DNA from 4 places in the Glutamicibacter mishrai genome. Region 3 is predicted to be linked to each of the others. Evidence: riboswitches for the same ligand, from Rfam matches in the RefSeq annotation. Region 3 holds a riboswitch; each other region holds the start of a gene.
The links. A riboswitch is a leader RNA that binds a small molecule or an ion and turns the genes downstream of it on or off. The one in region 3 is predicted to bind thiamine pyrophosphate.
Positions count from the first base shown of each region.

Region 1 (4,338 bases), 1.1 Mb from region 3:
CAAAGCCCAGCGGATACAAGAGCGTGCACGCCATTGTTGAAATCCCCGTCTTCCTTTCCGACGGGCCGGTCAATGTCGTCGTCGAGCTGCAGATCCGAACGATCGCCCAGGATTTCTGGGCCAGCCTGGAGCACAAGATTTTCTACAAATACGACGGTGAAGTACCGGCGCATTTGGCTACAGAGCTCGCCGACGCCGCGGCTGTCGCTACGAAGCTTGATATGCAGATGCAGCGACTGCACACAGAAGTTCATGGCCATGATGCCAACGATGAAAAATCCGAGGGCCAAGAAGTGGATTCAGACGTAATCCAAGGTCTGTTAATGCTCGCCAAAGAAGCCTCGACGAGCAAGGACCAGGGCGAGACAGAGTAGCCCACGTTAAACGATGAAATGCCTCCGACTGCAAATTTGATGCACTCGGAGGCATTTCATTTTCCAGAAATTCCGGGGACGAGAAAGCCCCGGAATCCAACAGGATTCCGGGGCTAAATCTGTAGCGGCGCCGGGACTCGATCCCGGGACCTCACGATTATGAGTCGTGCGCTCTAACCAGCTGAGCTACGCCGCCACAAGTGAGAAGCAATCCAGTAGAAGCCAAGAAGGCTTCTCACTCAGAGCCCCCTGCCGGAATCGATCCGGCGACCTCGTTCTTACCAAGAACGCGCTCTACCACTGAGCTAAGGGGGCAACGAGTAAATACTCTACACGGATTCTCGCGCAAACAAAAATCGGCATCTTGCCGTCGAACGACGGCTTGAATCTCGAATAACTACTAGTCAGGTACACCTCTCCTCAATCCCACGGTTCGCGCGGGACGATCCTTGGCACAAAAGTGCTTTGGTGACGATGCTCACTGAGCAGAATTTGGTGGTCAAACCCCAAATAATGGCCACCTGGATCTGCCGCCCATTCCCCAAGCGAATCGATGCCTGAAACCTCTAGTTCCCATGCGAGGTGGTGCCACTTAACAGGGCAGCAAGATAAATCCAATGCACTTGGCCAATAGATCTCTTGTCACCGTTTTCCGCCACCGGCTGATCGGAAATCGAGCGCCGAAAGTCGGCAATTTTTCCAACCATCATGAACGCCTGGATGATGCTTGGAATATAGCCATCATTCATGGCTTGAGTAGGAGTCTTGTGACCTCAGCTACAAATTCGTTCAGGATTTTGCAAACGCCAAAAACCTGTGTAGAGTATTTACTCGTTGCCCCCTTAGCTCAGTGGTAGAGCGCGTTCTTGGTAAGAACGAGGTCGCCGGATCGATTCCGGCAGGGGGCTCGAAATAAGAGAGACAATCTGAATCCAGATTGTCTCTCTTTTCGTTTTCCACGGACTTTATTCCTGGCCCGAATCCGACCAATTTTTCTTCGTTCCTTTCCCGGTTCCCTTCATCGCTCCGCTGTCACGATGTTGACCCTGGTTGTCGCCACCAGAAATTTTCATGCTAGTGTCATCTCCGACCACACGGGAGCCCCATGGCAGGGGCTGAGATCGGACTGCAGCCGTCCGCGACCGTTGAACCTGTCCGGGTAATGCCGGCGAAGGAAGTGAGTTTCTCAATGGAACAATTTGAACAGCATTCCGCCCACTCTCTCGCGTTCCGCGAATTTGATGGGATTTCCGTTCCGGTTACGCAAATCAGTCTTGCGGACTCCCCCAATGGCCAGCCCAACGAGCCACTACATGTGTACCGCACCAGTGGCCCGGGAAGCGAAGCCACACAGGGGCTCAAGCCATTTCGAGAATCCTGGATTCTTGAACGTGGTGACGTCCAACGGTACTCGGGGCGTGAACGGAATCTGCATGATGATGGCCGTTCAGCGGTCCGCCGCGGCACGGCAAGCGAAGAATGGGCTGGACGCTCCGCTCCTCCGCTCAAGGCCTCTGACGGGGCAAGCGTGACGCAAATGCACTACGCCCGTGCCGGGATCATCACCCCGGAAATGCGATACGTTGCCTTGCGTGAGGAATGCGATGTAGAGCTGGTGCGCAGCGAGCTCGCCTCAGGACGAGCGATCATCCCAGCCAATATCAATCACCCAGAATCAGAACCGATGATCATCGGCAAAGCGTTCCTGGTGAAAATCAATGCGAACATCGGCAACTCCGCGGTGACTAGCTCTATTGCAGAAGAAGTTTCCAAATTGCAGTGGGCCACCAAATGGGGCGCTGACACGGTTATGGATCTATCCACTGGAGATGACATCCACACCACCCGCGAATGGATCATCAGGAATTCACCAGTGCCCATCGGCACCGTGCCGATTTACCAGGCTCTCGAAAAGGTCAATGGCGAAGCGAACGCATTGACCTGGGAGATTTTCCGCGACACCGTCATCGAGCAGTGCGAGCAAGGCGTGGATTACATGACCATCCATGCCGGCGTGTTGTTGCGCTACGTCCCACTGACCGCGAACAGGGTCACCGGAATCGTCTCGCGCGGCGGGTCCATCATGGCTGGATGGTGCCTGGCCCATCATCAAGAAAACTTCCTCTACACCCACTTTGATGAGCTGTGCGAGATCTTCGCCCAGTACGATGTCGCCTTCTCCTTGGGTGACGGGTTGCGGCCAGGATCCATCGCCGATGCGAATGACGCCGCCCAATTCGCAGAGCTGGATACCTTGGCCGAATTGACCAAGCGTGCTTGGGAGTACGACGTGCAGGTCATGGTGGAGGGTCCTGGGCATATTCCGTTCCACATGGTCCGAGAGAATGTGGAGCGCCAGCAGGAGCTGTGCGATGGGGCTCCGTTTTATACGCTCGGTCCCCTGGTTACCGATGTAGCCCCTGGTTATGACCACATCACCAGCGCCATCGGGGCCACGGAAATCGCCCGCTACGGCACCGCGATGCTCTGCTATGTCACGCCCAAGGAGCATCTGGGATTGCCTAACCGCGATGATGTGAAGACCGGTGTCATCACGTACAAGATCGCCGCCCACGCCGCAGACCTGGCCAAGGGCCATCCGGGGGCCACCGCACGAGATGATGCGTTGAGCAAGGCGCGTTTCGAGTTCCGCTGGAATGACCAATTCGCGTTGAGCCTGGATCCGGTGACCGCGCAGGAATTCCATGATGAGACCTTGCCGGCGGAACCTGCCAAGACTGCGCACTTCTGTTCCATGTGCGGCCCGAAGTTCTGTTCCATGCGGATATCGCAGGACATCCGTGACGAGTACGGCTCCGCTCAAGAACAGGCCGCAGTGGCGGGAATGGCTGCGAAGAGCAAGGAATTCATCAACAGCGGAGGAACGGTGTATCTCGGCGACCAGATCCCGGTAGGCAATACCACCTCGTAGATCTGGTTCAGCCGCGCTGCCTGCGGTTTAAACGGGCAACGCCCCTGGCCAAGCCTTTCGGCTTGATCCAGGGGCGTTGTGCTGTGCTATCTAGCGAGCTGCAGAAGCGCTGGCTTAGTAGTCGCGACGTCCACCGCTGCGACCCGAATCGCTGAAGCGATCCTTGCCACCGCGACCACCGAAGCGCTTCTCGCCGCCACCACGGCGGTCGTTGAAGCCACCGCCACGACCACCGCGGAATCCACCACGGTCCCCGCCGCGTCCACCGCGGAATCCACCACGGTCGCCTTCGTCATCGCCACGTGGCTTACGACCGGAGTCAAGCTCCATGCTGATCAGCTCGCCGCCGATGCGGGTCTTGGACAGTGCACGCCACTGGTCCTTGCTCAGCTCTGCTGGCAACTCAACCAAGGTGTGGTCCGAACGGATTTCAATGCCGCCGATTTCCGAGGAGTTGAAGCCGCCTTCGTTAGCCAAAGCGCCAACGATCGAGCCTGGCTGCACGCGGTTGCGGCGGCCGATGGCCAGACGGTACATGGCGTTGCCTGCAGCAGCAGTCTTGCGGGCACGAGGACCGCGATCTCCACGGTCGCCGCGGTCTCCGCGCTCTGGGCGGTCGCGATCCATGCGGGCCTTCTTCGAAGGGGAAACCACTGGTTCGGTCATCAGCAATGGACGGCCACCCTGAGCCATCAGAGCCAAAGCAGCTGCGATTTCCAGCTGATCCAGGTCTTCGTGGTCAGCGGCGAACTTCTCGACGATTTCACGGAAGGTGGTCAGGTCCTGGCCGCTGATGGTCTGATCGATGCGATCGGTGAACTTCTGGATACGGCGGTTGTTGACCGAATCCAGCGAAGGCAGCTGCATCTGGGTCACCGGCTGGCGGGTAGCCTTTTCGATGGCACGCAGCAGGTACTTTTCGCGTGGGGTCATGAACAGGATCGCGTCACCCGAGCGGCCTGCACGACCGGTACGTCCGATGCGGTGCACGTAGGACTCGGTGTCATGCGGGATGTCGAAGTTGATGACGTG
Region 1 is NZ_CP032549.1:687,230-691,567, forward strand. Features, by position in the region: gene D3791_RS03295 (GTP pyrophosphokinase) at 1-374, shown strand, start outside; tRNA gene D3791_RS03300 (tRNA-Met) at 497-570, opposite strand; tRNA gene D3791_RS03305 (tRNA-Thr) at 618-689, opposite strand; gene D3791_RS03310 (hypothetical protein) at 941-1,123, opposite strand; tRNA gene D3791_RS03315 (tRNA-Thr) at 1,211-1,282, shown strand; TPP riboswitch at 1,459-1,568, shown strand; gene thiC (phosphomethylpyrimidine synthase ThiC) at 1,564-3,306, shown strand; gene D3791_RS03325 (DEAD/DEAH box helicase) at 3,421-4,338, opposite strand, start outside.
Region 1: another riboswitch for thiamine pyrophosphate. It lies ahead of thiC (phosphomethylpyrimidine synthase ThiC); the one in region 3 lies ahead of thiM (hydroxyethylthiazole kinase).

Region 2 (4,338 bases), 990 kb from region 3:
CAGACGGACTTCAAGCGCATGCTCTCCTTCACCCTGACCAGCCACATCGGCTACCTGATCTTCGGTGTGGCCGTCGGGGGACCGCTGGCCATCGCCGCGACCATCTACTACGTCGGGCACCACATCATCGTGCAGACCTCGCTGTTCATGGTGGCCGGATTGATCGAACGCCGTGCCGGAAGCTCGAATGTCACCAAGCTCGGCTCGCTGGCCAAGCTTTCCCCGGCCCTGTCGCTGCTCTTCTTCATCCCTGCGATCAACCTCGGCGGCATCCCCCCGTTCTCCGGATTCCTCGGCAAGTTCGGCTTGCTCCATGCCGCAGTGCAGGATGCCGACCCGCTGACCTGGGCTGTGGTGGGCGCCGGATTGCTAACCAGCCTGCTGACCCTGCTGGCGATCATCCGCGTGTGGGCCCGCATCTTCTGGCGTCGGGCCGCTGATGCCGAGGTGCCCAACCAGGAACTGGTGGACGAAGCGGCTGCGGTCGCGGCCGAAACCGTTGCCGGAGGGGCGCAGAACCCTTCCCTAGGCATGAAGCTCGCGAAGGAATTGGAAGCGAAGTCCTTGCCGTGGGGCATGCGCTACGCCACCGGATCGCTGGTTGCCGCAGGCATTGCGCTGACCATTTTTGCCGGGCCGATCTTCGAGTTCTGTGAACGAGTCGCCGCGGAGCTGATCGCCCGTGAAGCCTACATCACCGCGATCTTGCCACTTGGATAGGAGGGACGATGCCGACTAAGAATTTGAAACCTCGCGACCAGCGTATTGATGACGCGCTGGATACCTCTGGCGTGCGCCACCGGGCGACACTCAAGCAGGAATGGCCGCTGCTGGCCCTGCTGCTTTTTGTGTGGTGCGCTCTGTGGCAGGACTTCTCGCCGGCGAACCTGATCTTCGGCGCGATCATCTCGCTGCTGATCGTCACGCTCTTCCCGCTGCCTCCGGTGGTGCTCTCGGGACGCATGAACGCCTGGTACTGCCTGCAGCTGTTCTTCTGGTTTGTCGGCCAGGTGTTCGTGGCCAGCTTCGAAGTGGCCAAGCTGGCGGTCTTCCGCGGGAAAAAGACTCGCAGCGGCGTGATCGCGGTTCCGTTGCGTACCGACTCGGACCTGATCGTGACCACGGTCGGCCATGTGCTGACCTTGATCCCGGGGTCCTTCGTCATTGACGTGGATCGCAGCTCCTCCACCTTGTACCTGCACTACATCAACATCGAATCCCAGCAGGATATGGACCGCGCTCGCGAAGCGGTGCGGGATATCGAACGCCGGATGATCATGGCGATCGGCAGCCGCGATGAATTCGACGCGATCAAGCACGAATGCGGACCCAACCTGATGCGAATGAGGGGCAAGAAATGATGGAAATCGTGATGTGGATCTGCGGCATCATGCTCGGCCTGGCCACCCTTGCCTGTGTCATCCGCGTAGCCAAGGGCCCCTCGATCCTGGATCGCGTGCTGGCCCTGGACGTGATGCTGCTGATCATCTCTGTGGCCCTGTGCCTTGAGATGGTCTACAACCGGCACACGGACTACCTGCTGTTCGTCATCGCCGCCTGCACCCTGGGCTTCATCGGCTCGGTCACCGTCTCGCGCTACGTTTCCGATCAGAGGAATGCCTGATGGAGATGTTCTTGGATATCCTCGTCGCGGTGCTGCTGATCCTGGGCTGCCTGATGTCGCTGATCGCCGGGATCGGCCTGCTCACCTTCCCCGATATGCTCACCCGCATGCACGCGGCCACAAAGCCGCAGGTCCTCGGATTCCTGCTGATCTTCGCCGGGCTCGCGATCCACCTGCGCAGCTGGGCTGTGGTGCCGCTGCTTCTCCTGGCTTGGGGCATGCAGCTGTTGACCGCTCCGGTATCGGCCCACATGATCGGCCGTTCGGGCTACCGCACGAAGCACGCGGCCAAGGACTCGCTCTACGCCGATGAGCTCAAGCAGATCGTCGACAAGGTCAGCGGCACTCCGGCCACCGGCGCCACCGACGTCTCGTCGAAGCAAGCGGAGAAAACCGAAGACTAGAAAGCACAAGTCTAGAAAGCACAAAGGCGGCGTCCCACCCATGGTGGGACGCCGCCTTTGACGAGTACTACTTGCTGAAACGCGCGACGACCTTGTTGGTGCCACGGTCTGCCAGCACCTGGATGGTGGCGGCCACAATGGATGAGAAGATCGCAAATCCGAGAGCCTGGCGCAACGAGGCCTCAGCCGCTTCTTCGCTGCCCTTGCGGGGAGCCTTGTTTCCGGTAAAACCCTTCCACAGCTGATCAACCAGCTTGCTGCCGACAAAACCGGCGCCGATGGAAATACCCGTGGTGGCAAGTTTCTGCACTGTATTCATTTTGCCCTCGCTTCAACGTCGTGACTTATCGTTCCTCTGCCCAGCATACCTGCGGTATGGTAGGTGGGCAGTAATTTTCCGACAGGGGAGCGTCAGACTTCGAAACTGGAGTCGCAAGACGCTGAGAGTGCGATAGATCGCAGACCCTCGAACCTGCTCCGGCTAGTACCGGCGAAGGAAGTCGAGCATCTCGGATGCGGACGTGGGCGCAGTGCGCCTTCAGCCCGTACATCTCCCCTCCTTGATACAGGAGGACCATCAATGAATCAAGCAGCAGCAAAGCAACGCAACGGCTGGCGCGTCGTCGACATCGTCACCGCATCGGTGATCGCCGTTGCCTCCGGCGTCATCTTCTGGGCCTGGAGTGCAGGCTACGGGCTGTTCTCCCTGGCGTTCGCAGCATTCCCGCCAGCAGCCGCACTGCTGACCGGTGTCTGGCTGTTCCCTGCAGTGCTCGGCGCGCTGATCATCCGCAAGCCCGGTGCCGCGTTGTACTGCGAACTGCTGGCCGCGGTCATCGAAGCGCTGCTCGGATCGCACTACGGGCTCACCGTGCTGATCTCCGGACTGGTCCAGGGCCTGGGCGCGGAGCTGGTCTTCGCGGCGTTCCGCTACCGCAAGTGGAACCTGGGTGTTGCACTGCTCGCTGGCCTGTTCTCCGGATTGTTCGCCGGTGTGTCCGAGGCCTACATCTTGGCGTACTACGTTGAATACACCCCGGCGCTGAAGCTCTTCCATGTGGTTGCCACCGGCGTCTCCGGCCTGGTTGTTGCCGGCCTGCTCTCATGGCTGGCCACTCGCGGCCTGGCGAAGACCGGCGCACTGAGCGCCCTGGCCAGCCGCCGTGCTCACCTGGAAACCGGAAAACTGGCCGCAAAATGAGTTCGGTGGCCAATACCGGTGCCACCGCTGACACCCGCCGGGGCACCGAGATCATTGCCCGAAGTTTCGGCTGGCACCACGCCGAACGCGAGAAGCCAGCCATCGCTTCTCTGGATCTGGACATCCCCGCGGGCCAGAAAGTCCTGCTGGTCGGCCCCTCGGGGGCCGGCAAATCGACCTTGCTGCATGCCCTGGCAGGCTTGCTGGAAGCCGATGACTCCGAGCAGTCCACCGGACTGCTGCTGATCGACGGGTCCGATGCCTTCGCCCGGGAGCATCCGGTCGGCCTGATGCAGCAGGATCCGGAAACCCAGGTGGTGCAAAGCCGGGTGGCCGACGATGTGGCCTTCGGTGCCGAGAACCTGGCGGTGGATCCGGTGATCATCCGCCAGCGCATTCCCGAAGCGCTCGACGCGGTCGGCTTGGGCATGCTGCCCTTGGATCATCGCACGCAGGAGCTTTCCGGCGGGCAGAAGCAGCGCCTGGCCCTTGCCGGGATCCTGGCCATGCAGCCGGGATTGATGCTGCTGGATGAACCCACCGCCAACGTCGACCCCGAGGGCATCGGGCCCTTGCGCGACGCGGTGTTGAACGCGGCCGAGGTCTCTGGCGCGACGCTGCTGGTGGTTGAACACCGGCTGGATGCCTGGGCCAGGCATATGGACCGGGTCATCGTGCTGGAACCAGGCGGAGGCGTGGCCCACGACCTGGATCCGCAGCGCCTGATCGATGATGAAGAACTGCGCGCTGAATTGTCGGCGGCCGGATTATGGGTGCCGAATTATCTGCCGCAGGTGCCAACCGCTGCTATCGCACCGGGCGAGCTGCTGTTGGAAGCAGACCAGCTGGTCAGCGCCCGCACCGACGACGCGCCGCGGACCCAAGCCGTGGACCTGTCGGTGCGTGCTGGCACCGCCACGGTGATCCGGGGAGAGAACGGTGCCGGAAAATCAACCCTGGCCCTGACCTTGGGCGGGCTGCTTCAACCGGCAGCAGGCCAGTTGCAGGCCGTCGAGGCACTGGCCAATGGGCTGGATGCTTCGCCCTTCAGCTGGAAAGCGGGGGCGCTGATCGGGCGGATCGGCTCGGTGTTCCAGGAGCCTGAACAC
Region 2 is NZ_CP032549.1:839,312-843,649, reverse strand. Features, by position in the region: gene D3791_RS04025 (Na+/H+ antiporter subunit D) at 1-720, shown strand, start outside; gene D3791_RS04020 (Na+/H+ antiporter subunit E) at 729-1,361, shown strand; gene D3791_RS04015 (MrpF/PhaF family protein) at 1,358-1,624, shown strand; gene mnhG (monovalent cation/H(+) antiporter subunit G) at 1,624-2,028, shown strand; gene D3791_RS04005 (DUF4235 domain-containing protein) at 2,096-2,347, opposite strand; TPP riboswitch at 2,421-2,544, shown strand; gene D3791_RS04000 (ECF transporter S component) at 2,609-3,229, shown strand; gene D3791_RS03995 (ATP-binding cassette domain-containing protein) at 3,226-4,338, shown strand, end outside.
Region 2: another riboswitch for thiamine pyrophosphate. It lies ahead of D3791_RS04000 (ECF transporter S component); the one in region 3 lies ahead of thiM (hydroxyethylthiazole kinase).

Region 3 (4,338 bases):
CACAATCATCTACCTGTGGCTCCGTTCCGTCGCCCATCGCCGTGGCACTCAAGCGCTCCGACGGGCACAATCGCATTCGTTCTGGTGCGCGCTCATCGCATTCTTCCTATCCACATCTTGGGATCTTGCCCAATTCTGGTCGGTCCCCGCGCAATCGCAGTCAATGCTCACCCTGGTATTCATCGCGTTGAACGCCGGTGGGTGGCTGGCTGCGGTTTACATCATTGGGCTCTTTACCTGGCCAAAAGAACTGCAAACGGTGCGCGTGGCCTCATTGGAACCGCGGAGTTTGACGACCCCTTTCCCGCGGATGCTCGGCGCCCTTGTTGGCATCTTGGCGATCGCCGCGTCCTGCCTGATATGGCCTGTCTCGAAGGTCGCTGCCTATGTCTCTGAAAGCGACCGGGAAGGAGTACCCGCGCAGGATTATTCAAATTTCTCTGAAGTCCGCTGGGATGGCCTCGATAGGTGGCGCCCGGGCACCGAGGTCGCACCGTTATTTGCACTGTGCATCGCAGGCGTTCTGCTAGCGACTGCCCTCATCGCGTTCATCATTCTCAAACGCAGGCCACTGGCTGGAATCTCAGTTGACCACAACCAGCAGTTGCGCGCTGTCTGGCTCAACAGGCTGCTGCGGAACTGTGGCTGGGTGCTGATCAACATCGTTGGTTCAGAAATTTCCTACGCAAACCCGATCCTGGGTACCGGCTGGAACACCGTGTCCACATTCGGCTTCATCACTCTGGGTTTCGTGTTGTTCGTCTGGGCCCCGAAGTTCGCAGTGGCCAACGTTGGAAGGAACGCAAAAGCCAGTGCATCTAGCCGGATGCGCGACCACAGCAACGCTGTATCGTACGTCCTCAACTCGTTGATGGTGCTCGCCGCCTACGCGATTTGGATTGCCTGCAGTTACCGTTTCGAGCATTTATCCGAAGCCTTTGGCCCGGCCAGAGCGCAAGCCGCCAGCAATACGCTGATGCTTGCCTTGTCCGGAGCCGCAGTGGCCATATACCTGGTGCTCTCGGCTGGTTTCGCGTTCTATGCGCATCTGCGCGCAAAGCTGGGGACGCCAAGGGAGCCCATCAGCGAAAACCTGCCTGTCTGGGTTTACTCGTTGGCGGCACTGTTCATCGCCAGTGGAATCTTCATGCTGTACACGCCGCAGACTTTGACTCCCGGCGCAGAACTGGCAGTTAGCCCATGGGTCAGCACCGGGATCGTCCTCGGCTTGCTGCTCATTGCAGCCGGATATATCTGGTGGACGCGGCATTGCTCCGTTCCATGGCAAGTCACCGGCGAGCAGGAGATCTGGTACCGGCAAGTCTTGGAGTTCCGGGCCCTACGCATTCTCTGCAGTGCATTATTCCTCTTGCCCGGTGTGGCCTCGTTTGATGAGCCAATGGTCATAGCCATTGGCGTTGGGCTCTTCTGCATCCCTTCCTTGCTCGTGGTCAAACGCCCGAATGCCCGGCTCTTGACGAATGTTTCGGCATGAGCACGCAGATCAGTGTGGACCTCGAGGCGGCCACTGCACCCTACGAACAGATCCGTTCGCAGATCGCCTCGCTTATCAACCTCGGCGAATTGACGGCCGGGAGCAAGCTGCCCACCGTGCGCGCGCTGGCGACGGATCTGGGAGTGGCAGCCGGAACGGTGGCCCGCGCCTACAAGGAATTGGAAGCCGAGGGCCTGATTTCTTCGAGGCGCCGTGCCGGCACGGTAGTGAACGCGCGCCCCGAACCCGTAGACGCACATGAAGATCTGGTGGCAGCCGTCGACCACCTCTGGGAGTTGGCTGCCGCGCAACAGGTGGATGCAGCGACGCTGAAGGCCCTGGTGGCGCGGCGTGAACGGTAAGGATTTGTTCTAGGCAACCCTTCTGCGTACTCTCTAAATCAGTGACACGGGGTGTCGGAGAAGCCGACTGAGATGAAACCCGTCGAACCTGATCTAGTTCACGCTAGCGGAGGGATGTCGCATGACTCTGCCTACCGTTGCCCAAAAATACCGGCAACGCTCCCCCTTGGTTTTTTGCCTGACCAATACTGTCGTCACCAACTTCACCGCCAATGTCTTATTGGCTTCGGGTGCTTCACCGGCCATGACCAACTTGCCCGGCGAGGCCGGCGGGTTTGCGGCCCTGGCCTCGGCGGTACTGGTGAATCTCGGTACTCCCAGCACTGAGCAAATGGTTGCCATGGAGGAAGCGGTGGCTTCGGCGAGCGCCGCCGGAACCCCGTGGGTATTGGATCCGGTAGCCGTGGGCGCTCTGTCCGTGCGCACCGACTTCGCACGCCGTATTGTGCAGCAGCGCCCCACCTTGATCCGCGGCAACGCTTCGGAAATCCTGGCCCTGGCCGGCAAGGACTCCAGCGGCCGCGGCGTTGACTCGGCCGATACCGTCCAAGCAGCGCTGGATGCCGGACGCGAACTGGCCAGCAAGCATGGGAGCGTCGTGGCCATTTCCGGTGAAGCCGACGCCATCATTGACGCAAATCGCACCGTGCTGGTGCACACCAACGGCTTAGGACTGACCAGGGTCACCGGTGGCGGGTGCGCGCTAGGCGCGTTTAGCGCCGGCATGATCGCGGTACACGAGGACCCTTTTGAAGCGGCCATCGCCGCCCACGGCTTCTATGGCCTCGCGGCAGAAAAGGCGCTGGCCGCCAGCAACGGCCCGGGCAGCTTCGCTGTCGCCTTCCTTGACGCCCTGGCCGCCACCGAACCTGAAGAACTGCAGAATTTGAAGTACGAGGAACTGAACCATGGATAATATCGGCGCATATCTGGTAGCCAATACCGCCAGCTGCACTCCACGCACCACCTTGGAAGTCATTGAAGGCGCGGTGGCTGGTGGCATCGAGTGGATCCAGCTGCGGGCCAAGGATGAAACCGCCAGGGAATTCTTCGAGCTGTCATGTGCAGCGGCCCGGCTTACCGAGGGCAAGGCGAAGCTGCTGATCAATGACCGGATCGACGTGTTCCTGGCTGCCCGCGCGGCGGGGGCGGCAGTCAACGGCATCCATATCGGGCAGAAGGACATTCCGGTGCGTCTGGCACGCCAGATCATCGGCGAAGGCATCATCGGCCTGAGCGCTTCCACCGATGAGCAGCTGGCGCAGGCCAATCTTGATGCCGAGGCCATCGACTACCTTGGCGTCGGCGCAGTGCGTGCCACCCCGACCAAAAAGGACCACCCCACCCCGTTGGGCCTGGATGGTTTTGCGCGTGCCGCCTCGCTCACCGAGCTGCCCTGTGTCGCCATTGGCGCGATTACCGCTGAAGACGCCGGCGCCATCCGCGCCGGTGGAGGTTCGGGCCTGGCGGTAGTCCGGGCCATCTGCAATGCCGAGAACCCGCAAGAAGCCAGCGAACAGCTGGTCGCTGCCTGGGTGGCGGTCCAGTGAAAAACATTCTCTCGATCGCCGGCTCTGATCCCTCGGGCGGTGCCGGAATCCAGGCGGATCTCAAAGCCATCGCCGCCAACGGCGGATACGGCATGTGCGTAATCACCGCGCTGACCGCGCAGAACACCCAAGGGGTGAGCGCGGTGCAGGCCATCGGCGGCGAGTTTGTGCTCGCCCAGTTGGAGGCCATCAGCGCCGACGTGCAGATCGATGCGATCAAGATCGGGATGCTGGCCAACGCCGAGGTGATTCGCGCGGTCAACGGATGGCTCGATACCGTCGATGCCCCCGTGGTCCTGGACCCGGTCATGGTCGCCACCAGCGGAGACCGGCTCCTGGAGGACGAGGCGGTGCTCGATTCGCTGTTGGACCGCGCCTCGGTGATCACCCCGAATCTGCTGGAGCTAGCCAGCCTGCTGCGTGAACCGGCAGCAGCCAGCTGGCCGCAGGCGCTGGAGCAGGCTCAATGCCTGGCCGCGAAGCATGGTTCGCTGGTCCTGGCCAAGGGCGGGCACCTGGCCGGTGAACTCTGCCCCGACGCCCTGGTCTCGGGCGAAGGCGTGCTGGCCGAGTTCAGCAACCCGCGCCTCGATACCAAAAACACCCATGGCACCGGTTGCACCCTCTCAAGCGCCCTGGCCACCCTTTTCGCAGCATCCGGCGACTGGGTCTGCGCCCTGGAGAAGGCCAAGGCCTATTTGTTCCGCGCCATCGGCGCGGCCGATGAACTGAACGTCGGCAGCGGGCACGGTCCGGTGAACCATTTTGCTGACTTCTTCAGCGACACCGATCCGATGGATAGCTGGTGGCAGCAGATCCAGGGGCTGCGCGACTCGATCGACAACCTGGAGTTCATCACCCAGCTGGCCGATGGCACGCTGGCCGAGACGGACTTCGAATACTATCTGGCCCAGGATGCGCTGTACTTGCA
Region 3 is NZ_CP032549.1:1,824,717-1,829,054, reverse strand. Features, by position in the region: gene D3791_RS08625 (hypothetical protein) at 1-1,495, shown strand, start outside; gene D3791_RS08620 (GntR family transcriptional regulator) at 1,492-1,857, shown strand; TPP riboswitch at 1,895-1,989, shown strand; gene thiM (hydroxyethylthiazole kinase) at 1,979-2,773, shown strand; gene thiE (thiamine phosphate synthase) at 2,766-3,407, shown strand; gene thiD (bifunctional hydroxymethylpyrimidine kinase/phosphomethylpyrimidine kinase) at 3,404-4,338, shown strand, end outside.

Region 4 (4,338 bases), 1.3 Mb from region 3:
ACATTGTTCGACAGCTGCTGACCACTGGTCTGGGAACGGTCGACTTCAGCGGCATTGTCCGCAAGCTGACCCCAGGCGACGAGCCAGTAGATGAGATTCAGTCTCGCGAAACCCAAGCAAAGATCGTTGACATCATCGCGAACATCGTCTTCGCCCTGATCCTGCTGGTCGTCGCAATCTCTGCTCTGCAGGTCTTGGGCATCGCCGCGATTTCGCAGCCTGCCGAGCAAATGCTGCAGCTGGTCTTCACTGCCATCCCACAGGTCATCATGGCCCTGGTCCTTCTGGCAGTTGGCTTCCTGATCGCAAAGTTTGTTGGCCAGTTGTTGGAGTCCACCTTGCAGGGTGTCGGCACTGACCGCGTCGTTGCTGGCTGGGGCGTTGTCCCAGAAGGCAAGAGTGCATCGGGCATCATCGCCGGCATCGTGAAGATCGCAATCGTACTGTTCTTCGGTGTGATGGCAGCCCAGATGCTGAACTTCCCGGCAATCACCAACATCCTGAACGAGATTCTGGAACTGGGCGGCAAGATCCTCTTCGGTGCGGCAATCGTTGCCGCTGGCTTCGTCGTGGCTAACGTCATCGGCAAGTTCATGGGTGACACCACCGCGTCGAAGATCATCCGCTACACCGCCATTGCACTGTTCGTGGCAATGGGCCTGAAGTACATGGGAATCGCTGACTCGATCATCAACATGGCCTTCGGCGCAATTGTCATCGGTGCAGCTCTTGCAGCCGCTCTCGCATTCGGCCTTGGTGGTCGCGAGGCAGCCGCTCGTACCCTCAACAAGATCGATACCGACAAGCTGAGCTCCAACGGTCCGGATTCGGCACCGCCAGCACCGCCAACGTCGCCAGGTATCTAACCATCCCGAACAGAACCTAAAAGGGACACAAAAATAGTCGCGGAATCCACCACGGATTCCGCGGCTATTTTGCGTTCAAAGCAAATCGCTACGCGCGCTTGAGCGGCAAGGGCTGCACGTTCGCTGGCGGATCTGTTCTCAGGCGGGCATAGGTGTAGACGTCGATGCGTTCGCCATCAACAAGGAACTTGCCACGCTCTATTCCTTCGCGCAGGAAGCCATTGCTCTCAGCCACGTGCCGGGATCCAGGATTATTGGCCCGCAGGCCGAGCTCCAGCCGGAACAAGCCCAGCTCGTCGTAAAGGTGATCAACCAAGGCCGCCACGGCCCTGGTGGTCAGCGACCGGCCACGGTATTCATGATGCATCCAATACCAGATCCACGCGTTGGCATTCGAGCGATCCACGGTACCGCACACCAAGCCCACTAAACGATCGTTGATCGTGATGGCCAGCGGGCATTGAACCTGGTCATTGCCCAGCAGAAAATCAACGTAAGCCCGCGCTTTCTCAGGGGTATCGGCATCGCCCTGCCGCGCCATATCCGGGTGCGAGATGAAAGCCTCATGCACCGCGGCGGCGTCGGTGGACTTCAGGTTCCTGACAGTGTACACATCTTCAGGCTCAGCCGACGGCGCATTCCCTGCCCGCTCGGGATCACGCACAGGTTGGGCCGTGAGCGTGCCTTGATGGAAGAACATTTGCCATCGGCCCGCATCCCGAATCCACAAGGAACTGCGCATCGCGGGGCGGGACCCATCAGTGGCCCAGCGCAATTGGACCAGATCCTCTGCCAGACGGACTGCCGACGGATCCACGACATGCAGTGCAGGAGCATCCGGATCTTCAGCCGCGAGCAGGGTGATGGCTTCAGACCTGTCGAAGGTCCGTCCGCTCGCGCCAATTTCGTAAAACTGCTCATGCAGGACGCCTTCCAGCCACGCTCCATCGTGGCGAAGCGAAGGATCGAGCAAATGCCGCTCCAGGTCAACGACTTCGCGGAACAGCGGGGAATCCGCCGACAAATTCATGGGATAGTCCTGTTGCTCCATGTCAGTAAGTACATCACAAAAGATGACGGGACTAAGTCAAGAACAGTTCGCTTTTATGAGCTGCATCATGCTTATAATCGCAATTACTCCGCGGGAGCCTGACTCGACCAGGCTGAGAGGGCACTGAGCCGACCGCTACACCTGATGCGGGTCATGCCGCCGTAGGAAGGAATCGTGCCACCGTGCATGTCAATATTGTTGGCGCCGGAATCATCGGCCTCGCCACCGCCTTCGAGCTCAGCTCGCGCGGCCACAGCATCACTATCATCGATCCAGCTCCCGGCCAAGGCGCCAGCTACGCCGCAGCCGGAATGCTGGCACCGGCAGCAGAAACAGTGTGGGGCCAAGGCCCATTGCACCAGCTGCTGGCCGCATCGAATGCCGGATATCCGCGGTTCGTTGAGCGCATCGAAGCATCCACCGGGGAGCGCCCGGACTACCTGCAAAGTTCCACACTGGTCATCGCTGCGGAGCCCGCTGACCGCGATGCCCTCCACGAGCTCGTCGCGCTGCAGTCATCGCTGGGATTAGCTGCCGAAAAACTCCTGCCGAGCCAGGCCAGATCCTTGGAACCAGCCCTTGCCAGCAACATCGCCGGAGGCGTGCTGTGCGCCGAGGACCATCAGATCGACCCTCGCAGCGTGGTGCGCATCCTGCTCAAGCACTTTGCCAATCACGTGATCCGCGAGCAAGCCGAAGAACTGCTCACCGACGAGGCAGGAACCAGCGCCGTGCGAACCACCACGGGGCGGGTGCTAGAAGCAGACCAAACCGTCATCGCCACCGCGCTCGGAACCGTCAAAGGCCTCAAAGACCTTCCCCTGCGCCCGGTTTACGGCGACATCCTCAGGATCCAAGGTCCCGCGGGCCCCGCAATGCTCAGCCGCATTGTGCGCGGCATTGTCCACCGGCGCAACGTCTACCTCGTCCCGCGCAAGGACGGAAGCCTGGTGCTGGGGGCCAGCGTGAGGGAAGACGGCAACCCGGAGGTCAACGTTGGCGCCATGCACACCCTCTTGGACGATGCACGCCGGCTCGTGCCGGGAATCAGCGACTGCACATTGAACGAATTGATCGCCCGGCCAAGACCAGCCACCGCCGATGACCGCCCGCTGATCGGGCGACTGGACCCAGGATTGGTGCTCTCCACCGGCTATTCGCGGCACGGAGTGCTGCTGAGCCCGCTGGGTTCCGAACTGACCGCGGACCTCACCGAAAACAACACCACGCATCCCATGCTGAAAGACGTTGACCCCCAACGATTTGCAACCCAACACTCGACTCTCGCACTGGAGCACCTCGGATGACCACGATCAACATCACCTTCAACTCCCAGCAAGTCCAGCTCTCAGCAGGGACAAGCCTGCGTGAATTTGTCAGCTCGCAGATCGGCAAGGATCTGGACGCCGATTCGAAAGCGGTTGACGGCAGCAAGCTCGGCGTGGCCGCCGCCGTCAACGGCGCAGTGGTCCCTCGCAGCAGCTGGAACAGCAAGGTGCTTGAAGACGGGCACAGCGTAGAACTCGTCACCGCAGCCCAAGGAGGCTAAAGATGGAATCGCAAGAAGTCAACCGACTCGATGCGGACACCGACCCGTTCGTCGTCGCTGGACGCACCCTGTCTTCGAGACTGATCCTGGGCACCGGCGGGGCTACATCCCTGGCGACGCTGGAGAGCGCTCTGGCCGTTTCGGGCACCGAGTTGACCACCGTCGCCATTCGGCACTTTTCCGCTGCCGGCGCGGGGAATGTCTACGAGCTGCTGCAGCGCAATAACGTGATCCCGCTGCCAAACACCGCCGGATGCTTCACCGCTCGGGATGCCGTATTGACCGCGCAGCTGGCCCGCGAAGCCCTGGAAACCGACTGGATCAAGCTTGAAGTCATCGCCGATGAGCACACCTTGCTGCCGGATCCGCTGGAGCTGTATTCCGCCACCGAGCAACTGGTCGCCGAGGGCTTCAAGGTGTTCGCTTACACCAACGATGACCCGGCGCTAGCACAGCGGCTCCAGGATGCCGGGGTCGCGGCGATCATGCCTGCCGGAGCGCCCATCGGTTCCGGCCTGGGGATCTTGAACCCGCACAATATTTCCACCATCGTTTCCCGGGCCAATGTGCCGGTGGTCCTCGATGCCGGCGTGGGAACTGCCTCGGATGCCGCGCTGGCCATGGAGCTAGGCTGCGACGCGGTCCTCTTGGCCAGCGCCGTCACCCGTGCCCATAATGCCCCGCTGATGGCGGCAGCCATGCGTGATGCGGTGCGCGCAGGACGTGCCGCCCGGCTGGCCGGCAGGATCCCGCGCCGCGACACCGCGCTGGCCTCCTCGCCAGTAGAAGGAATCATGCAAACCCTGGTCGGGGAATTCTGATGCCGCGCCCGCCGCTGTGCGAACCGGCGCCAAGCATCGACCCGGGCGTGC
Region 4 is NZ_CP032549.1:489,008-493,345, reverse strand. Features, by position in the region: gene D3791_RS02265 (mechanosensitive ion channel) at 1-866, shown strand, start outside; gene D3791_RS02260 (GNAT family N-acetyltransferase) at 955-1,896, opposite strand; TPP riboswitch at 1,998-2,102, shown strand; gene thiO (glycine oxidase ThiO) at 2,100-3,224, shown strand; gene thiS (sulfur carrier protein ThiS) at 3,221-3,466, shown strand; gene D3791_RS02245 (thiazole synthase) at 3,469-4,287, shown strand; gene D3791_RS02240 (ThiF family adenylyltransferase) at 4,287-4,338, shown strand, end outside.
Region 4: another riboswitch for thiamine pyrophosphate. It lies ahead of thiO (glycine oxidase ThiO); the one in region 3 lies ahead of thiM (hydroxyethylthiazole kinase).